Regions from separate parts of the Streptomyces sp. NPDC001889 genome, predicted to be linked through region 3. Evidence: riboswitches for the same ligand, from Rfam matches in the RefSeq annotation. Region 3 holds a riboswitch; each other region holds the start of a gene.
The links. Region 3 has a riboswitch for cobalamin ahead of metE (5-methyltetrahydropteroyltriglutamate--homocysteine S-methyltransferase). Riboswitches for the same ligand answer to the same signal wherever they lie in the genome.
Positions count from the first base shown of each region.

Region 1: another riboswitch for cobalamin. It lies ahead of ACWCRA_RS30820 (cobalamin biosynthesis protein); the one in region 3 lies ahead of metE (5-methyltetrahydropteroyltriglutamate--homocysteine S-methyltransferase).
Region 2: another riboswitch for cobalamin. It lies ahead of ACWCRA_RS00290 (CbtB domain-containing protein); the one in region 3 lies ahead of metE (5-methyltetrahydropteroyltriglutamate--homocysteine S-methyltransferase).

Region 1 is NZ_JBSFER010000031.1:49,089-56,152, forward strand. It holds gene ACWCRA_RS30795 (hypothetical protein) at 1-998, opposite strand, end outside; gene ACWCRA_RS30800 (alpha/beta hydrolase) at 1,156-2,289, opposite strand; gene ACWCRA_RS30805 (class II aldolase/adducin family protein) at 2,423-3,085, opposite strand; gene ACWCRA_RS30810 (inorganic phosphate transporter) at 3,355-4,623, shown strand; gene ACWCRA_RS30815 (hypothetical protein) at 4,636-4,857, shown strand; cobalamin riboswitch at 5,044-5,182, shown strand; gene ACWCRA_RS30820 (cobalamin biosynthesis protein) at 5,305-6,318, shown strand; gene ACWCRA_RS30825 (cobyric acid synthase) at 6,315-7,064, shown strand, end outside.
Region 2 is NZ_JBSFER010000001.1:74,389-81,452, reverse strand. It holds gene ACWCRA_RS00305 (DUF6597 domain-containing transcriptional factor) at 1-145, shown strand, start outside; gene ACWCRA_RS00300 (VOC family protein) at 155-559, opposite strand; gene ACWCRA_RS00295 (CbtA family protein) at 643-1,395, opposite strand; gene ACWCRA_RS00290 (CbtB domain-containing protein) at 1,408-1,626, opposite strand; adenosylcobalamin (AdoCbl) riboswitch at 1,679-1,772, opposite strand; gene ACWCRA_RS00285 (histidine phosphatase family protein) at 1,832-2,407, shown strand; gene ACWCRA_RS00280 (aminotransferase class IV family protein) at 2,394-3,200, opposite strand; gene ACWCRA_RS00275 (hypothetical protein) at 3,810-4,553, opposite strand; gene ACWCRA_RS00270 (SpoIIE family protein phosphatase) at 4,595-7,064, opposite strand, start outside.
Region 3 is NZ_JBSFER010000002.1:224,724-231,787, reverse strand. It holds gene ACWCRA_RS02815 (ECF transporter S component) at 1-561, shown strand, start outside; gene metE (5-methyltetrahydropteroyltriglutamate--homocysteine S-methyltransferase) at 535-2,859, opposite strand; cobalamin riboswitch at 3,023-3,247, opposite strand; gene ACWCRA_RS02805 (alpha/beta fold hydrolase) at 3,423-4,238, opposite strand; gene ACWCRA_RS02800 (non-ribosomal peptide synthetase) at 4,235-7,064, opposite strand, start outside.

The DNA of each region.
Region 1 (7,064 bases), on a different contig from region 3:
GAGACGGTGCGGGCGGCCAGCCAGGCGCGGTACTCGGCGCGGGCGGGCCCGGGGGTCAGCCGGGCACAGCCGCGCAGCATGTCGTCGGCGGGCTGTTCGATATTGCCGGCGGGGCTCTGGGCGGCGACGCAGATCTGCTCCAGCTTGACCCAGACCGCCCAGTTGCCGAGCGGGGTCAGGGTGGCGGAGCGGCCCCGGTCGAGGGTGAGCGCGCCCACGGCGGCGAGGCCGTCGAGCGCCCAGTCCAGGAGGGACGCGACGGTGCCGGGAGGGGACGCGGGCACCTCGGTCACCACGGGTACCGGTTCGCCGGCCGCCGGCCCGCCGGACGACGGGCCGTGGCCGCCCATCGGCAGTGGCTGGGACTGGGGGCCGTAGGGGACCTCGCAGCGTTCCTCGCGCAGCTCCTCCACCCGCTGCTCCAGCAGATCGAGGAGGGCGGGCACCAGCACGGGCCCGGCCGAGAGCTGGAGCAGGGAGAGGAGCTGGGGCACGGCCTCCACGACCTCCGCCACGGCGGTGGGCGCGACGTCGCCGGGCGCCGGGTGCGCCAGCGACCAGGCGTCGAAGAGGGCCACCCAGCCGCGCAGCACGGCCATGTCGTCGCGGTCCCAGGCGCGCAGCCGCCAGCCGGGGCGCGCGGTGCCGCCGTGCAGTTCGACCAGGCCGGCCAGGCGGGCCCGGTCCCATCCGGCGCGCACCTGGGCCGGGGTGAGGCCGAGCGCGGCGGCGGCCCGCTCGCGGGCGGGGGCGGCCAGCGGGGTGGAGCCCGGGTCCCGTTCGACGGCCGCCCAGCGGGCGATCCGCACGGCGTCGGCGAGGACCTCCCTCGCCTGGCGGGCCAGTTCCGCGGGGGGCGGAGTGCCCTCGGGTGGCCGTGGGGCCGACCGGGTGCGCCGGGTCGTCACCGCCCGCCGGGCGGTGGCCAGCGGACGCGGCCGGACAAGACGGAGTCTGGAGTTGCGCGCCAATTGCTCATCAGGCTTTCGGGACGTCACAGGGAGCAGTCTTCCCGCTGACAGCCCGAAAGCCCAAACGGAACCTGGCGGGGACGGGGTTGGCGGGGCCGCGGCGCCCGGGCGCGGGCGGGGCCCGCCGGGGGTGCGGGCCTCCCTGACAGGGCCGCGTCACGATGGGCCGTCTGCGCGGGCCCGGTCACATCAGGGGGGTGAGAAAGCGGCGCAGGGCTTCCTCGTACCGCGCGGGGTCGGCGTTCCACATGGCCGCGTGCGGGGCGTCGCGGACGGTGTGGAGGTGGACGAGTTCGGGGCGGCGGGCGGCGAGTTCGCGGGAGGGGCCCCAGGGGGCGAGGGTGTCGCCGGGGCCGTGGAAGATCAGGGTGGGGGTGGTGAGCGCGCCGGGGTCCGCGGTCACCGCGGGGCGCCTCCCGTTGTAGAGCCCCGCCCTGCCCCGGGCGGCTCTGACCGCGAGGGGCAGCAACGGGGCGGGGGTGTGCCGGGCGGCGGCCAGGGCGCGCAGGGTGGCGTCCTTGTCCAGGACCGGGGAGTCGAGCACCAGCCCCTTGATCCGGTCGCGCAGGGCGGAGTCGCAGGCGGTGTGCAGCGCCATGGTGGCGCCGGTGGACCAGCCGTACAGGACGACGTCGCGGGCACCGGCGGCGACGGCGAAGCGGAGCGCGGCGTCCAGGTCCCGCCACTCGGCGTCGCCGAGGTGTCCGAGACCGTCGGGAGGCCGGGGCGCGTCGGGGTCGCCCCGGTAGCCGACCCCGAGCACCGGGATGCGTCGCCGATGGAGAAACGGAAGCAGGTTCATGGGGTGCTCGCGGGTGGTTCCCAGGCCGTGCACGGCGATGACCCAGGTCCCCCGGGGGCCGGGCACGGACCAGGCGGGCAGCGGGCCCAGCTCACCGGGGACGGTGACATCGGTGTGGGGGATGCCGAGCGCGGTCGTCGGGTCCCCGGTGTGGAGCTGCGGGGTCAGCCGCACCCTGGCACCGGGTTCCAGGCCGCCGGAGCCGACGCCCTCCAGCCGGCGCACGACGGTGTCGGCGGACGGCGGGGTCTCGTCGAGCACGGGGCCGACGATGGCGTGGACGCCGCCGGGCCCGTCGAGTCCGTAGGTGCCGGGGCGGCGCGATGAGAGGCTGCGGGTGAGCGTCACCCGGCCCGCGCCGGTGGAGTGGACGGTGAGCCGCCGCTCCCCCGGAAGGGGCCGCCCGGGGGCGGGTCTGAGCACCGCGTCGCTCGCGTAGCGGCCGGCCAGGAACGCGGCCGTGCCGACGCCGATCAGGGAGGTGACGGCCGTTGCCGCCGCTGTAGCCGGGCGCACCGTTCCAGTGTCGGCGCGGTGGTGGGGTGCTGCCAGCGGACGGCCCCCGCCCGTGTCCGGGGCCGTGCGGGGGCGGGGCCGGCGGGGGCCGGCGGGCAGGGCCCGGGGGGCCGGGACAGGGGCGGGGAGCACGTCAGCGCCGCTGGCCGTACCCCCGGAACTGTTCGGCGGCCTCCTCCAGCTCGGCGGCGGTGAGCAGGGAGGGGGTGTGGCCGGGCACGGCGGCCGCGGTCAGCCAGAGCCGGCACATCCACTCCAGCTGGGCGGTGCGGTCGTACGCCTGGTCCAGGCTCTGTCCGTGGGCGACGGTCCCGTGGTTGCGCAGCAGACAGGCGGTGCGCCCGTCGAGGGCGGCGAGCATGTTCCGGGCCAGGGCCTCGGTGCCGTAGAGGGCGTACGGGGCGACCCGGACGGGTCCGCCGAGCGCGGCGGCCATGTAGTGGACCGGTGGCAGCTCCGGTACGAGGGTGGAGACGGCCGTGGCGTGGACGGCGTGGGTGTGGACCACGGCGCGGGCGTCGGTGTGCCGGTAGACCTCCAGATGGAGCGGCAGCTCGCTGGTGGGCCGGAGATGGCCGAGAACCTGCTGTCCGCCGAGGTCGACGGCTATGGCGTCCCCGGGGGTGAGACGGTCGTAGGGGACACCGCTGGGAGTGACGAGGACGAGCTCTCCGACCCGGGCGGAGACATTGCCCGACGTCCCCACCACCAGACCTTCCGCGGCCGTTCTGCGGGCGGTGGCCACGACGTTCCGCCACGCCTCGTCGATCGCTTTCTGCGACACCTGTTCGGTCATGCGGCGATCCTGTCAGGCGGCGCTCTCCGATTACAGAGGGCCACCGCCGGGGGACGGAGGGGAGGATCAGTCAGATTATCCAAAAGGGTGATGAAAGCCACTTCGCGGGACGTGTCCCCGGCCCCAGAAGCCCATCCAGCCCCTGCAGACCGAAACCGGAGCCAAAAACCTCACTTGGGGACACCCCGATGCCGGTCCCAGTTCACCTTCCGTTCACTCAGGTTACTTACGTTCACCGGGCCACTGACGTCCATAGATTGCCTGGGTAAATGGAACACATCACGCTGCTGCTCGCGATTGTGATCGTGACGGCTCTCGTGTTCGATTTCACGAACGGTTTCCACGACACGGCCAACGCGATGGCGACGACCATCTCGACCGGCGCCATGAAGCCCAAGTCCGCGGTGGCGATGTCCGCCGTGCTCAACCTCGTCGGCGCGTTCCTGTCGGTGGAGGTCGCCAAGACGATCTCCAGCGGCATCGTCAACGAGGCAGGCATAACACCAGAAGTGATCTTCGCGGCGCTCGTCGGCGCCATCCTCTGGAATCTCCTGACGTGGCTGGTCGGCCTGCCGTCCAGTTCCTCGCACGCCCTCATGGGCGGTCTGATCGGCGCCACCATCGCGTCGGTCGGGTTCAGCGGCGTCAACGGCGGCACCGTCGTCACCAAGGTGCTGATCCCGGCCATCGCGGCTCCGCTGGTCGCCGGTATCGGCGCGTACCTCGCCTCCAGGCTGACGTACAAGCTCGGCCAGAACGCCGACCCGAAGTCCACCGCGAAGGGCTACCGGGTGGGCCAGATCGCCTCGGCGGGCCTGGTCTCGCTGGCGCACGGCACCAATGACGCCCAGAAGACGATGGGCATCATCACGCTGGCCCTGGTGACCGGCGGCATCCTCAACCCCGGCTCCAACCCCCCCATGTGGGTCATCGTCTCCGCCGGTGTGGCCATCGCCCTCGGCACCTACCTCGGCGGCTGGCGCATCATCCGGACCATGGGCAAGGGCCTGACCGACCTCCAGCCCCAGCAGGGCTTCGCCGCCCAGTCCAGCGCGGCCAGCGTCATCCTCGCCTCCTCCAACCTGGGCTTCTCGCTCTCCACCACGCACTCGTGCTCCGGCGCCGTGATGGGTGCGGGCCTCGGCCGCAAGGGCGGTGTGGTCCGCTGGTCCACCGCCACCCGGATGTTCGTGGCCTGGGGTCTGACCCTGCCCGCCGCCGGTCTGGTCGCCGCCCTCTCGGAGTACGTGACCAAGCAGGGCGACTGGGGTGTCGCCGTGGTCGCGGTCTTCCTGGTCGCCTCCTCGGCCGCGATCTGGCTCTACTCCCGCCGCCAGGTCATCGACCACACCAACGTCAACGACACCGGCGCCGATGTGGACAGCGAGACCGGCGAGGCCGGTGTGGTGACCAACGCCATGGCCGCCGTCACCGTGCCCCCGGCCGGCACCCCGGCGCAGGACGGCCTCAAGACCACCATCGCGGCCTCCCCGGCCGCCGCCCCCGAATCCGGCCCGGCCAGCCCGGCCGCGGTGTAAGGACAGATCAGCATGAAAATCGACTGGGCAGCTCTCGGCTCCGTTTTCGGTGTGAGCCTCGTGGCCACCGTCGTTCTGGTGGGCCTGTTCACCCTCGGCATCATCGGCATGAGCAAGCAGGCGACGGCCTCCGGCGGCGGCGGCTCCGTGGCGCTGGCGCGCACCGGTGCGTACACCTGCTTCGCGCTCTGCGTGGCGGCCATCACCTACGGGATCTATCTGATCGTCACCTGACGGCGGGCCCGGACCGCGCGCGGTCCGGGCTCTCCGCGCTCATCGACGGCAGACGGCCGGGCCGGTCATCCTCAGGGACGACCGGCCCGGCCGTCTGCCGTCCCGGGTCCGGGACGAGCAGCGCGGCGCTCCCCGGGTGTGGGGCTCAGCACAGTGCCCCTTCGCAGGTCAACGGCAGGTTGACGGCTGTTCTCACAGCGTGGTGGACTGCCGGGGCCATTACGGCGGCAGCAGAGGAAGCCGGTGCGAATCCGGCGCGGTCCCGCCACTGTCACCGGGAGGAGTCCCGGGAGCCAGGAACTCTCGCCGCCGATCACGTCGAACCAGGGCGCGGACACCCTGAGTGAGGACATATCGCCATGCCCGGCCGCGGCCACGACCCTGCCCCGACTCCGAGAAGGATCTGCCCGCCCCGGCCGGTCCGGAGCGGAACCCCGGCCTGAATCGATGCGTGCCGACCGTGTACTGAACCGTGCCGACCGCGTTTTCGCGTACGGCGCCGGGGCCGGCCTCCTCGGTGACCTGCTGCTCGGCGATCCCCGCCGGGGCCATCCCGTCGCCGCGTTCGGACGGGCCGCGGGCGCGGTGGAGCGGGTTCTCTGGCGCGACCACCGGGGGTGGGGCGCTCTGCACACCGCCGTGTGCGCCGGAGGCGCCGCCGCGGCCGCGCACCTCCTCGCGCGCGGCACCCGGGGGGCGCCCGCGCTCTCCCTCGCCCTGACCGCCGCCGCCACCTGGACCGTCGTGGGCGGCACCTCGCTGGGCCGGGAGGCCAGGACCATCGGTGCCGCGCTCGCGGCCGGCGACGTGGAGCGGGCCCGCGCGCGGCTGCCGCATCTGTGCGGGCGCGATCCGCAGTTCCTGGACGAGGGCCAGATCGCCCGGGCCGTGGTGGAGTCCGTGGCCGAGAACACCTCCGACGCGGTCGTCGGCGCCCTGGTGTGGGGGGCGGTGGCGGGGGTGCCGGGCCTGGTGGGGTTCCGCGCGGTCAACACCCTGGACGCGATGGTGGGGCACCGCTCCCCGCGCCACCGGCGGTTCGGCTGGGCGTCGGCGCGGCTGGACGATCTGGCCGGCTGGCCGGGGGCCCGGCTGACGGCCGGGCTCGCCGTGCTCGCGGGCGGGGACGCGCGGGGAGCCGTCCGGGCGTGGCGCCAGGACGCGCACCGGCACCCCAGCCCCAACGCGGGCCCGGTGGAGGCCGCGTTCGCGGGGGCGCTCGGGGTGCGTATCGGCGGCACCCTGTCCTACGGCGGCCGGGTCGAGCACCGGCCCGTGCTCCATGGCGCGGGGCGGCCCGTGGAGGTCGCCGACATCGAACGGGCGGTGCGGCTGTCGCGCCGGGTGGGGCTGCTGGCGCTCGCCACGAGCGTGGTGGCACGGCCGTTGCTGCGGCGGGCCGTGACGGGGATTCAGCGGGGGTCCGGCGCACCGGCGCCGCGAGCGGGAGGAGACGGATGAGCACGGGAAGGCGCACCGGAGGCGGCCTGCTCGTCGCCGGGACGACGTCCGACGCGGGCAAGAGCGTGGTCACGGCGGGCATCTGCCGCTGGCTTGTGCGCCAGGGCGTGAAGGTGGCCCCCTTCAAGGGGCAGAACATGTCGCTCAACTCGTTTGTGACCCGCGAGGGCGCGGAGATCGGCCGGGCGCAGGCGATGCAGGCGCAGGCGGCCCGGGTCGAGCCGACCGCGCTGATGAACCCGGTGCTGCTCAAGCCCGGCGGCGACCGCAGCAGCCAGGTGGTGCTGATGGGCAGGCCGGTGGGCGAGCTGAGCGCGCGCGGCTACCACGGGGGGCGGCAGGAAGCGCTGTTCGGGCCGGTCATGGAGTGCCTGGAGGAGCTGCGGGGCAGCTACGACGCGGTGATCTGCGAGGGGGCGGGCAGCCCGGCCGAGATCAATCTGCGGCGCACCGACATCGTGAACATGGGCATCGCCCGCGCCGCCCGGCTTCCGGTGCTGGTCGTCGGGGACATCGACCGGGGCGGGGTCTTCGCCTCCTTCTTCGGTACGACGGCGCTGCTGAGCGCCGAGGACCAGCGGCTGGTGGCGGGATATCTGGTCAATAAGTTCCGGGGCGATGTGTCGCTGCTGGAGCCGGGTCTCGACATGCTCCACGGGCTCACCGGGCGGCGGACGTACGGGGTGCTGCCGTACGCGCACGGGCTGGGCATCGACGAGGAGGACGGGCTGCGGGTCTCGCTGCGC
Region 2 (7,064 bases), on a different contig from region 3:
GGCCCTGGCCCTGGTGCGCCGGGGGGTGCCGTTCACGGCGGCAGCGCTCGCCGCGGGCTGCGCCGACCAGGCACACCTCGCCCGGGAGATGCGCGAGCTGGCCGGGACGACCCTCACCGCCTACACCGCGTCCCGCCGCCCCTGAGGAGACGGCCTAGTCCTCTTCCGTGCCCGCGTCCGCGAACAGCGAGACACCGCAGCCGTCGGGGTCCAGCACCACCGCGTAGCGCTGCCCCCACACCGCGTCCCACGGTTCGAGATGGCTCCGGTACCCCGCGGCGACCAGCTCCGCGTGGACGGAGTCCACCTCGGCGGCGGTGTCGCAGCGGAAGGCGAGCCCCAGCCGCTCGCCCCCGGTGGGCCGGGTCCACCCGGGGTCGAAGGAGCGGATGGTCTCCTCGGTGTCCCAGAGCACCCGCACCCCACTGGGGAGCGTGGCCTCGGCGTGCGGGGCGGAGTCGGCGCCGGAGGGGACGTCCAGGCCGAGCCGGCGGTAGAAGGCGAGAGACGCGGCCATGTCGGAGGCGACGATGCCGATCGAGTCGAAGCGCGGAGTCATGCCCCCACCGTAGGCGGGCCCCGCGCCGCCGGTCTTGAAGGAATCGGACACCGGCGGGGGCTCCGCCGGTGTCCGTACGGTGGTCAGCGCGCCGTGGCCGCCGTCCGGCGGGCCCCGGAGCGCGCCCCGGGGGTGAGCAGCCGTTCGGCCAGATGGCCGAAGACCAGACCGAACACCGCCCACAGCGTCACCTGGATCGCCAGTGTCGCCAGCCGGAACTCCCAGACCACTGCGGCCGGGAAGTCCTTGGGTACCTCGTTGTACGAGGGCAGGAACGCGAACGCCAGTCCGGTGGCGGCCACGAACCCCGCCACCGCCGCCACCGTCGCGTTCCAGTTGCCCAGCCGGGGCGCGAGACGCCTCCCGGTGATCAGCGCCGCGAGCCCCAGCAGCACACTGACCACCACCATCAGGAAGTACACCGCCGTCCGCTCCCCGATGGTGCCCGGGTCGCCCACCGCCGGCGGGTTCGGCGGGTACTTCAGGAACGGCACCACATACAGCGTCAGCAGCCCGCCGAGGGCGACGAACGCGGCGGTGGCCCGGGGGCCGAAGCTCCCGGCGCGGCCGATGGCGGCGCAGTGGGCGAGCGCGGCGATACCGCCGACCGCGACCCCGAAGACCAGCACACCGGTCGCGAGACCGGCCGTGGACTGCACGGCCCGGCTGACGAGTTCCTCGCCGCCGTGCCCATGGCTGTGGCTCTCCTCGAACGCGATCGCCGCGTCCACCGGCCCCTCACCGAGGAAGTACGCCACCACCAGGGCCACCGCCCCCGCGATCAGGCCCGCGAGCATGCCCCGTACCAGCAGGGCCCGTACGGATATGGAGTTCATCGCAGGCCGCCCTCAGTGGCAGGGGAAGCCGAGCAGATGGCGTCCGTCGTGGACCCATTCATGGACACCCTCGCCGGAGACGAGGGCGGTGGCGCCCTGCTCGGCGCCGACGAAGTAGAGGAGGATCAGCATGAGGATGCCGACGAAGGCCGCCCAGGGGGCGAGTTCCTTCCAGGAGACGGGGGTGACCGCCGGTGTGGCGGTGGGGGCGGGCACAGCGGATTGAGCCATGGCAGAACCTCCTGAGGGAGCACGCGTCCCGGTCGTGGTGCCTGGTGCCGCAGACGAGGGCGCGGGGTCTGACTTCCCGCGTCGGTGCGGGTACACAGTGGCGCGACCGTGCCGGATTCCCACCGGACTTCCATCACACTCTCGTCATGTCCACGCGACCGTACCGCTTGCGGGCGGGCACCGCTACGGCGCGGGGTGGCCGGAAATGACGGTACGGATGATGATGGTCGCGCCGGTGGCGACGGAGGCCCTCCGCGAGGCCCGCTTCGAGGCGGGCGAACCGCCGGACGAGGCCGGTCTGGTGAGCGCGCGGGCGGCGGCCGGAGGGCTGCCGAGGGCGGACCGGGCGGTGTCCGGGCCGTCGCCGCGCTGCCGGCTGACGGCCCGGGCGCTCGGGCTCGCCGCCCGGGAGGCGCCGGAGCTGGGCGAGTGGGACATGGGCCACTGGCGCGGCCGGAGCCTCGCGGAGGTGAGCCGGGACGAGCCGGACGCGGTGGGGCACTGGCTCACCGACCCGTCGGCCGCGCCCCACGGAGGGGAGGCGCTGACCGCGCTGTGCGCCCGGGTCGGGGGCTGGCTGGACGCGCTGCCCCCGGATACCGGCCGGCTCGTCGCGGTGGTGGACCCGGCGGTGGCGCGCGCCGCGCTGGTCCACGCGCTCGGCCTGCCGCTGCCCGTCTTCTGGCGGCTGGACATCGCGCCGCTGACGCTCACCGAACTCAGCTCCCGGGCCGGGCGCTGGAATCTGCGCTGCGGCACCCGGCTCCTCAGAGAGCCGTGAGGGGTTCGGCGCCGTGGGCGCGGTGGAGCACCTCCAGGAAGTCCGGCGCGGCGGGCAGTGCCGCCGAGCCGATCCGGCGCACCGCCACGCCCGGGGTCCAGGAGTTCATCACCACCGCCCCCGACAGCCCCGGCAGATCGGCGGGGGTGACGTCCCGCACCTGCTGGGGGACGCCGAGGTGGGCCAGTTGCCGCCGGAGGATGCCCATGGTGGTCCCGGTCAGGATCTCGGCGCGGGGCCACACCACGGCGGTGCCGTCCCAGAAGGCGAGGTTCCAGATGGTGGCCTCGCTGAGCCGGCCGCGGCGGTCGACGAAGGCGGCGTCGTCGAAGCCCTCCGCGGCGGCCTGCCGCAGGAGATGGGTCTTGGCGACCTCGCCGACGTGCTTCACCGCCGGGAGGAAGCGCTCGTGCTCGACGGTGGTGAGGGTGAGCGGGCCGGCCGGGCCCGAGGAGGGGGGTGCGGTACGGACCAGTACCCCGGGTTCCACCTCGGGCCCGGCGACCGTGAACTCGCCTGCCGGGGAGAACACCGTGGCGGTCAGCGAGAGATCGCCGGGTCCGGCCGCGGCCACCGCGGCCCGGAGACGGGAGCGCACCCGCTCCTCGGGGAGCGCCCGCCCGAACAGCACGACGGAGGCGGCGCGCAGCCGCTCCAGATGCAGATCGAGCCCGCGGACGCCGCCGTCGCGGACCTGCATGGCGGTGAAGTGGGCGTGGCCGGCGAAGGCGAGGGGGGAGAGGGCGGGGGTGGTGGTGGGGTGGCCGTTGAGGTGGACGACAGAAGGGGGCATGGGGGTCACTCCCGTGGTGAGCGGGCGGTTGCCCGTGCCCCGACGCTAAACCCTCACACCGATGTGAGAGTCAAACCCCCACCACCCACCCGTGATACCGGCCCCCGCGCCACGGTAGCCCGAGCAAACCCAGCCCGTCTGGGGGCACCTCCCGGAGGCAGCTCCGGGGGAGTTTGAGGACGGACCCTGTGCGACAGGGTGCCCGCACCCCGCGGGCCACGGTCGGGGGCCGGCCCCCGAACCCCCGCTCCTCAATCGCCGGAGGGGCTGGGGTGTGCTGCCTCAGCCGCCGGAGGGGCTGAGAGATCCAGCCCGTCCGGCGTTTGAGGACGGACCCTGGTCCACAGGTGCCCGCACTGTGCGGGCCACGGTCGGGGGCCGGCCCCCGGACCCCCGCGCCTCAATCGCCGGCGGGGCTGGGTGGTGCTGCTCAGTCACCGGCGGGGCTGGGTGGTGCTGCTCAGTCACCGGTGGGGCTGGGGGTGCGGCTCAGCCGCCGGAGGGGCTGGGTGGTGCTGCTCAGTCACCGGTGGGGCTGGGTGGTGCTCCTCAATCGCCGGAGGGGTTGGGGTGTGCGGCTCAAACGCCAGTGGGGCTGAGGGGGGTGCCTCAGACGGCGGAAGCGTTGGGGGGTGCGGCGTGGCCGTGGGCCAGGAGGGGGAGGGGTGGGGGGTAGGCCAGGGGGTCGAGGGGGACGTCCTCCTCGCACACAGGGGAGGCGCACTCGCAGGCGAAACGGGCCACCAGGCCCGCCCGGGGCGCCCACGCCCGCCCCAGGAACCCCCGGTACTGCTCCGCCACCACCCCGTTCGCGTACCGCAACAACCCCCGCCGCCCCTCCGCCGTCCGCACCCCCGACAACTCCCCCGCGAAGAACCCCTCCACCTCCGCCAGGGTCTCGGCCACCCCCCGCTCCCCGTCCACCCGCAGCACCGCGCCCCCGTACTCCTCCACCTCCGCCTCGATCACCCGCACCAGATGCCGGTAGAGCGCCAGCGGGCCCGGCTCCAGGCCGCGTTCCGCGAGGCGGCGGCGCTGGACCTCAGGGGTGGGCAGCAGCCACAGGGCGCGGGGTCCGGCGAACCGGGGGGTCACGGGGGTGCCCTCCACCACCGTCGGCGGCGACGGCGGCAGCGCCCGCACATCCTCCGCGATCATCGCGCCGCGCTCGTGGTGCAGCGACATCGCGAGCAACTCCTCCTCCGGCGCCGACCACCGCTCCTCCCGGGGAAGCGCCTCCCAGCGGATCGCCGCCCGGTGCCCCGCCGCGATGGCCCGGTCCCGGTGCTTCCAGGTGTGCGCGTCGGCGCCGTACCAGCGCAGACCGTGCCGCCGGGCCAGCAGCCTGGCCACCGTCGTCTTCCCCGCGCCGGGCGGCCCCCCGATCCACAGGCTCACTCCTCGTGCCCCGGGATCGGCTGCTCCGTCCAGATCACCTTCCCGTCCGGGGTGTAGCGCGTCCCCCACCGGTCCGCGAACTGCGCCACCAGGAACAGCCCCCGCCCGCCCTCGTCGGTGCTCGCCGCCTGCCGCAGATGCGGCGAGGTGCTGCTGTGGTCCGACACCTCGCAGATCAGCGTCCGGTCGCGGATCAGCCGCACCCGGATCGGCCCGATCGCGTAGCGGATCGCGTTGGTGACCAGCTCGCTGAGGATCAGCTCGGTCGTGAACGCCTCTTCTCCCAGATCCCATTCACCGAGCTTATGGGTGACCGCGTTCCGCACCTCGCCCACCGCCGACGGGTCCGACGCCACCTCCCACTCCGCCACCTCCGCCGTGCCCAGCACCCGGGTACGGCCCACCAGCAGCGCGATGTCGTCGCGCGGACGCTCGGGCAGCAGCGCGGCGAGCACGGCCTCGCAGGTCTCGTCGGGGGTGCGCTCCGGATGCCCCGCCACGGTCTCCCGCAGCAGCGCGAGCCCCTCGTCTATGTCGCGCTCCCGGTCCTCCACCAGACCGTCGGTGTACAGCACCAGACTGCTGTTCTCCGGCAGCTCCAGCTCCAGCGTCTCGAACGGCAGCCCGCCGAGGCCCAGCGGCGGCCCGCCGGGCACATCGGCGAAGACGGCCGTGCCGTCCGGGCGCAGCACCAGCGGCTGGTGGTGCCCCGCCCGGGCGACCGTGCAGCGCCCGGACGCCGGGTCGTAAATGGCGTACAGACAGGTCGCCCCCGTGACCTGGGACTCCCCGCCCGCCGTCTCCTCCGCGTCGATCCGGGCCACCAGCTCGTCGAGGTGCCACAGCAGTTCGTCGGGCGGCAGATCGAGGGTGGAGAAGTTGTGCACCGCCGTGCGGAGCCGGCCCATGGTGGCTGCGGCGTGCAGCCCGTGCCCCACCACATCGCCCACGACCAGCGCCACCCGCGCGCCCGGCAGCGGAATGATGTCGAACCAGTCGCCGCCCACCCCGCCGGCCCCGCCGAGCCCCGCCTGCGCGGGCCGGTAGCGGTAGGCGACATCCAGGGCGGTCTGCTCCGGCACCCCGCGCGGCAGCAGACTCCGCTGAAGCGTCACCGCCATGGTGTGCTCACGGTCGTAGCGGCGGGCGTTGTCCACGCTCACCGCCGCGCGGGCCACCAGCTCCTCGGCGAGGGACCTGTCCTCCTCCTCGAACGCCTCGGACGTCTCGGAGCGCCAGAAGATGGCCACCCCCAGGATCGCCCCGCGCGCCCGCAGCGGTACCGCGATCATCGAGTGGAAACCCGCCTCCACCAGCTTCTCCGCCCGCCCCTGCGCCTGCTGCTCCCACCCGGAGAACGCGCCCAGGTCCTGTTCGAGGATCGCCTCGCCCTGGTTGAGCCCCGCGCCCATCCGGGTGCTGCGGAGATAGCGGATCGTGGTGCCGAGACGGAAGTGGGCGGTCGCGTCGCCGGTCCCGGCGGCGGCGATCCGCCGCATGTCCGCGCCCGCGCCCGTCGCCGTCGGCTCCTCGCCGCGCAGCACCGACTCCACCAGGTCGACCGTGGCGTAGTCGCAGAACCGGCCGACGGCGAACTCCACCACCTCCTCGCAGGTGCGCACCACGTCCAGGGTGGTGCCGATCTCCGTACCGGCGTCGTACAGCAGCTTCAGCCGCCCCTGCGCGACTTCCGCCCGTCCGCTGACGGCCTGGAGTTCGGTGGTGTCCCGGAAGGTCGCCACACTGCCGAGCCTGCTGCCGTCCCGGCTGGTGGGGCGCTGGTTCACGGCCAGCAGCCGGTCGCCCACCTGGTGCACCTCGTCGGTGGCGGGATGGCCCGACGCCAGCAGCCGGGCGGTCGCCGGGTCGAGCCCCAGATCGCCGACGAGCCTGCCCTCCACCCTGGCCGGGAGCTTCAGCAGCCGGCGCGCCTCGTCGTTGGCGAGCAGCAGCCGCCCGTCGCCGCCGACGATCAGCACCCCCTCCCGGACGGCGTGCAGCACCGCGTCGTGGTGCTCGTACATCCGGGTCATCTCCTCCGGACCGAGCCCATGGGTCTGCCGCCGCAGCCGCCGGGTGACCAGCGCCGTACCGCCGGTGGTGACCAGCAGCACCACGGCCGCGGCGCCGAACAGCAGCGGGAACTGGTCCTCGACGGCCCCGCTGACCCGCTCCAGGGTCACCCCGGACGAGACCACCCCGATCACCGTGCCACCGCGGTCGAAGACCGGGACGACGGCCTGGACGAGCGGTCCGAGCCCGCTGGGCACCCGCTGGGTGGCCTCCTGTCCGGCGAGCGCCGGCCCGATGTCACCGACGAACTTCTCCCCGATCTCGTTCGGCAGCGGGCTGGTGTAGCGGATGCCGTCGGTGTTCATCACCACGATGAAGTCGACATGGGAGTCCTTGCGGGCGTCCTCGGCGCTCGGCTGGAGGATCGCCGTGGGGTCGCGGCTCTTGAGCGCC
Region 3 (7,064 bases):
GGCTTCACCCTCGGCTGCACCTCGCTGTTCGCGTCCGCCCTGATCACCGGCGGGGTGGGGCCGTGGATGCCGTACCAGATGTTCGGCTGCGCCTTCGTCGGCATGCTCGCCGGGCTCCTTCCCCGGGCCACCGGCCGCCGTGAGATCGTGCTGCTCGCCGTCTACGGCTCGTTCTCCGGCTATCTCTTCGGCTTTCTGCTCAACCTCTCCTTCTGGCCGTTCTCGCTGGACCCGGACAGCTCCATCGCGTATCTCCCCGGGCTGCCCTTCACCGAGCAGTGGCAGCGCTACATCGCCTTCGACATCGCCACCTCCCTGGGCTGGGACACGGGGCGCGCCGTCACCACCTTCCTCTGCGTCATCCTGGCGGGCCCCGCGGTGCTGACGGTTCTGCGCAGAGCCGCCCGGAAGGCGCGCTTCCAGGCCCCGGTCCGCTTCGCCGCGCCCCAGGGGGCCGGGGAGTCCCAGGAGCCCGCGGAGCGGGACGGGCCCCGGGCCGGGACGGACCCGGGGGCCCGTCCCGGCCCGGCGCGGTCAGGCGCCCCCGGTGGTCAGCCCTGAGCGGACTTCGCGGGCGGCGGCGACCAGATTCTCCAGGGAGGCGCGGGTCTCGGGCCAGCCGCGGGTCTTGAGGCCGCAGTCGGGGTTGACCCAGAGCCGCTCGGCGGGGATGGCCTCAAGGCCCTCGCGCAGCAGAGCGGCGGCCTCCTCGGCGCTGGGGACGCGCGGGGAGTGGATGTCGTAGACCCCGGGCCCGGCCTCGCGCGGATAGCCGTGCTCGGCGAGTTCCCGGGCGACCTGCATATGGGAGCGGGCGGCCTCCAGGCTGATGACATCGGCGTCGAGGTCGTCGATGGCCTGGACGATGTCGCCGAACTCGGCGTAGCACATATGGGTGTGGATCTGGGTGCCCGGCCGTACGCCGCTGGTCGTGAGGCGGAAGGACTCGGTGGCCCAGGCGAGGTAGCCGGCGTGGTCGGCGGCGCGCAGCGGGAGGGTCTCGCGCAGGGCGGGCTCGTCGACCTGGATGACGGAGGTGCCCGCGGCCTCCAGGTCGCCGACCTCGTCGCGCAGGGCGAGCGCGACCTGCCGGGCGGTGTCGCCGAGCGGCTGGTCGTCGCGGACGAAGGACCAGGCGAGCATGGTCACCGGCCCGGTGAGCATGCCCTTGACGGGCCGTTCGGTGAGCGACTGGGCCCAGGAGGTCCAGCGGACGGTCATCGGGTCGGGGCGGGAGATGTCCCCGGCGAGGACCGGCGGGCGGACATAGCGGGTGCCGTAGGACTGGACCCAGCCGTGCTGGGTGGCCAGATAGCCGGTGAGCTGCTCGGCGAAGTACTGCACCATGTCGTTGCGCTCGGGCTCGCCGTGCACCAGCACGTCGATCCCGGCCTTCTCCTGGAAGGCGAGGACATCGCGGATCTCGTCCCTGATGCGCTCCTCGTAGCCGGCGGTGTCGATGCGCCCGGCGCGCAGATCGGCGCGGGCGGTGCGCAATTCGGCGGTCTGCGGGAACGAGCCGATGGTGGTGGTGGGCAGCAGCGGCAGGCCGAGGCGGGCGCGCTGGGCGGCGGTCCGTTCGGGGTACGGCTGGGAGCGGCGGCCGTCCGCGTCGGTGACGGCGGCGGTACGGGCCCGTACCGCCGGGTCGTGGGTGAGGGCGGAACCGGCGCGGGAGGCCAGGTCGGCCCGGTTGGCGCTGAGTTCGCCGGCGATGGCGCCGGTGCCCTGGGAGAGGCCGCGCGCGAGGGTGACGATCTCGGCCGTCTTCTGCTTCGCGAAGGCGAGCCAGCGGGCGATCTGCGGGTCGATGTCGCGTTCGGCGGCGGCGTCCAGCGGGACGTGGAGGAGTGAGCAGGAGGTGGCCACGTCGACCCGGTCGGCGAGGCCGAGGAGCGTGCCGAGGGTGGCCAGGGACTTCTCGTAGTCGTTGATCCAGATGTTGCGGCCGTTGACGACACCGGCGACCAGCCGCTTGTCGCGCAGTCCGCCGATGGCGGCGAGGTCGGCGAGATTGCCGGCGGCGCGCTCGGTGAAGTCGAGGGCGAGGCCGTCGACGGGGGCCTTGGCGAGAACGGGCAGCGCCTCGCCGAGGCGGTCGAAGTAGGACGCGACCAGCAGCCTGGGGCGGTCGGCGAGCGCGCCGAGGTCGCGGTAGGCGCGGGCGGCGGCGTTCAGCTCGGCCGGGGTGCGGTCCTGGACCAGCGCGGGCTCGTCGAGCTGTGCCCACTCGGCGCCGGCGGCGCGCAGGTCGGCGAGGACCTCGGCGTACACCGGCAGCAGCCGGTCGAGGAGGGTCAGCGGGTCGAAGTCCGCCGCCACCCCGGGGGCGGGCTTGGCCAGCAGGAGATAGGTGACCGGTCCGACGAGGACCGGGCGGGGGCGGTGGCCGAGGGCGAGGGCCTCCTTCACCTCGGCCACCTGCTTGGCGGAGTCGGCGGTGAAGACGGTGCCGGGGCCGAGTTCGGGGACCAGGTAGTGGTAGTTGGTGTCGAACCACTTGGTCATCTCCAGGGGCGCGACGTCCTGGGTGCCGCGCGCCATGGCGAAGTAGCCGTCGAGGGGGTGCGCCGCGACGGCGTCGCGGTGCCGCTCGGGAACAGCGCCGACCATGACACTGGTGTCCAGCATGTGGTCGTAGTAGGAGAAGTCACCGGTCGGCACCTCGTGGACACCGGCGTCGGCGAGCTGCCGCCAGTTGGTCCGGCGGAGGCCCGCCGCGGTCTCCCGGAGGGCGTCGGCGGTGACGCGGCCCTTCCAGTACCCCTCGATGGCCTTCTTCAGTTCCCGGTTCTGTCCCTGGCGGGGGTAGCCGTACACGGTGGCCCGTGCTGCCGCGGCTGCGGACTGCGCTGTCACGGAACTCTCCTTCGCGAGATGTCTCGTTGAATCCCGGGACGGGACGAGAGCGCGAAGGGGGTGCCACAACGGACGGGTCCACGGCGCGCACGGGGCGCGCCGGTCCGCCTGCTCTGGTCGCCGACCCGCCCACGAGGTCACCGGGATGGCCGCGCCGGCGGGGGCCGTGCGCGGACAGCGGGCAGGTCTTCGGACTCGCGGGCGCGTCCGCCGGTCTCCCGGTGGACACCTACTGGCCGTCGCTTCCCAGAACCGTTTCCCGGCTCCAGTGCTCATGACGGCGGTCGTTCCCGCTCACCGCTGCGGGGCAGTCCCGGATTCCCACCGGGTTCCCTCTTGCGACGCGCCTGCCTGGCGGGCAGGGCGAACCAGCTGCGTCCGTCAGCCTAGAGGGATCGTCCGGGTTCGGACAGTACCGCTCACATCCCGGACCGTGACATGGGACACGGGCGGCTCCCCCGGCTCATGGGCCGGGCCCTGTCCGGCGCGGTGTGCGAGGACAGGGCCCGGTCCGGCGGGGCGGAGATGCGGCGGTCCGGGGACCCCGGCGCCTCCCGGCCGGCTCAGGCTCCGGTGAGGAACTCCACCAGGAGCCGGTTCACCTCGGCGGGCCGCTCCAGATAGCCGAAGTGCCCGGCGCCGGCCACGGTCTCCGAGCGGGCGCCCGGAATGGCGTCGGCCATCTCCCGGCCCAGATGCGGCGGGGAGAGCCGGTCGTCGGCGAAGGAGACCACCAGGGTCGGCGCGGTGATGGCGGCGAACGCGGAGACGCTCGGCGGGAATCCGGTGAGCGCGGCGACGAACTGCTCCCGGACTCCGGCCGACGGGGTGGCCGGTGCCATGGCGAGGATGGCGAGCCAGTCCTCGGCCTCGATCTCGTCCCGCAGGCTGGCGGGCGAGAGATTGGCCAGCGCGCCCAGCGCGGCCCGCACCTCCTCGGGGAGGGCCACGCGGTGGTCGTGCAGGGCGATCTGGGCCTGCGAGAAGACCGAGAGCGCCGCGTCCGTGCGGCCCCGGGTCGCCAGCAGGGCCAGCCGGTCGACCAGGTCGGGCCGGGTCAGCGCCAGTTGCTGGGCGGTCCGGGCGCCGAGCGAGGTGCCCACCACATGGGCGGGTCCCCCGGCCACCTTCTCGACCAGGCCGGCCAGGTCGTCGGTGAGGTCGTCCAGGGTGAAGCCCTCGGGGCAGGGGGAGCTGCCGCCCACGCCCCGGGGGTCGAAGACGATCACGCGCAGCCCGGCCGCGACCAGCGCGGGCACCTGGTGGGGGCGCCACACCCGGCCCGGCGAGCCGGCGCCCATGACGAGGACGACCGGGTCCCCGCCGCCGAACTCCTCGTACGCGAGGGTGATGCCACCGATCTCGATGGTCCGGGTCACGCGCCTGTCCTCTCGTTGCCCTCGACCGCCGCGGCGAGCGCCGTGAGCGCCGTGAGCCACAGGGCGGCCAGTTCCTGGATGTCCCCCGGGTCGCAGACACCGGGGTCGTACCGCCAGAGCGCCTCCACCACCGGGCCCCCGGGACCGGGGTGGACGGCGCAGATCAGCTCCAGCGGATACGGCTGGGCCGCGTCCGGTTCGCTGTCCTGCGGGAAGACCTCCCGCACCGCGTCGTCGACGACCAGCGTCCACGGGCGGCCCGGGTCGTCGCCGACGACCTGGTCGAGCCGGCCCAGATAGCTGAAGAACACCTCGGCACGCGCCGCGGCCGGCTCGCCGAGCAGACCGTGGTCGAACCCGCCGTGCGGCACCGCCGCCAGCTCCCCGCCCACCTTCTCCAGCAGGGCGAGCGCCGCCCCCCGGTCCTCCAGCGCCCCCTGGGGGGTGAGCCGGGGACCGGCCGTGCCCGTGTCGAGGGCGACGGGGTGGAAGACGTTGAACCAGCCCACGGTCCGCGAGGTGTCCACGGGTCCGCCGGCGGCTTCGAGGAAAGGGCCGACCAGGTCGTCCCGTCTGCCGTGTCCCTCCCGGACCACGGTGACCCCGCTGTCCGGCGGGTGCCCGTGACGCGCCCGCCAGCCGGCCTCCGCCAGGGCCACGGCCGTGAGCAGCGCGTTCTCGGGTGTGGTGCGCGCGGAGCGGATCAGCGCGCCGGTGGTGGCGGCGTCGGCCGTCACCCGGTGCGACACCAGCCGTCCCCGGGTGTGCACCGCGGGGTCGGCGGTCCGGCGGGCGATGCTCGGCGCCCGCTCGCTCTCCCGTGCCACGGCGCGCCAGTGGTCCAGCTGGGCGCGCGGCTCGGGCCCTTCGGCCCGGGCGGCCAGCGCCCGGGACCACTGGGCCATGGTGGTGCCCTCGGCGAGCGGAGGGGTGCCGGGGGACGCGTGGGCGGCGGCGAGGTCCTCCAGCAGGACGTGCCAGGAGACGATGTCGACCACCGCGTGGTGCACGGCGAGGAAGAGCCGGGCCGTCCCGGTCCCCGTCTCCCGCAGGAGGGCGCCCACCATCATCGCGCCGTTGTCCGGGTCGAGCCGCTCCCAGACGCGGTGGGCGCTCTCCAGGACCGCCCGGGGGGTCAGCCGCGGACACTCCTCCACGACCAGCACGGCGGGCACCGCGTCCGGCCCGGCCGGGACCAGGGCGAGCCGGCCGTCCGGTTCGCGCACGGTGCGGGCGGTGAGCTGCGGATGGGCGGCGCGCACCCGTTCCACCACCCGGTGGGCCTCGGCATCGGTGATGCCCCGGGGCAGCGAGATCAGCTGTGACTGGGCGAAGCGCCGGTAGGTGCCCAGGCGCCGCATCCACTCCAGCGCGGGGGTCCGCACCCGGGTCTCCCCGGCCTCCTCGCCGGCCGCCGTGCCCCCGGACGGACCGGGCGCGCCGGCGATCGCGCGGGCGACCTCGGCGGGGGTGCGGTGGACGGCGATCGTCCGGGGGGTGCAGTGCATCCCGGCGCGGCGCAGCTCGCCCACGAGCGTGATGGTGGCGATGCTGTCCATCCCCCGGTGGAACATGTCGTCGTCGACGCCGAGGTGCGGCTCGTCCAGCAGGGCGCGGGCCGCCCGGAGCACCGTCTCCTCCGCGGCGGTCGCCGGCGGGCGGGACGCGCCGGAGGACTCCCCGCTCCCCGTGGGGCGCGGCAGGGCGCGCAGATCCGCCTTGCCGTTGACGGTCAGCGGGATGGCGTCCAGCTCCACCCAGCGGGCCGGCACCATGTAGTGCGGAATGCGCCCGGCCAGGTCCTCCCTCAGTTCCACCGGGTCGAGCCGGCGGCCGGCGGAGCGCACCTGCTCGGTGGCGACCACATAGGCGACCAGGACGCGTCCCCCCGCTCCCGGCTGGGCCACCACGACCGCGCGGGCCACATCGGAGCGGGTCTCCAGCGCGGCCACGATCTCGGCGAGTTCGATCCGGTAGCCGCGGATCTTCACCTGGTCGTCGGCCCGGCCGAGGAAGACCAGCCGGCCCGCCGCGTTGCGCCGGACCACGTCGCCGGTGCGGTAGAGCCGCTCCCCGGTGACCGGGTCGGGGACGAACCGTTCGGCGGTGAGGGCGGGCCGTGCCTGGTAGCCGCGCGCCACCTGGAGCCCGCCGAGGTACAGCTCCCCGCGGACCCCGACCGGCACGGGCCGCAGGTCCGGGCCGAGCACCTGGGCCGTCGACCCGGGCGCCGCGCTGCCGATCTGCGGCTCCTCGCCGGCGACCACGAGCGCGTTGACGGCCTCCACGGTGATCTCGGTCGGGCCGTAGAAGTTGTGCACCCGGGTGCCCTTGAGCCCGGCCAGGACATCCCAGGCGCTGCGGGGTATGTCCTCGCCGCCGAGGGCCAGGATGGTCAGCGGGCAGCGGTCGCCCTCGATCAGTCCCGCCTCGGCGAGCCGGCCCAGCATGGACGGCGAGGTGTCCAGCATGTCCACCCGGTCGTCCCGGACCCTGCGCACCAGCCGGTACGGGTCGCGCTGGTCCTCCTCGTCGAGCAGGACGACGGTGTGGCCGCCGAGCAGGGCGAGCTGCGGCTGCCAGCTGGCGTCGAACGCGAACGACCAGCCGTGGCCGACCCGCAGCACCCGCTCGCCGTCGCCGGTGACGGGGGCCCAGATCTCCCGCCGGTGCGCCTCCAGAAGGGCCAGCAGGCCCCGGTGGGTGGCGATGACGCCCTTCGGCTCCCCGGTGGAGCCGGAGGTGAAGACGGTGTGCACCGCCTGGTCGGCCGCGGTGGTGCCGGCCGGCCGGCGGGTCCCGGCCCCGTCGTCGCCGGCGGCGGGG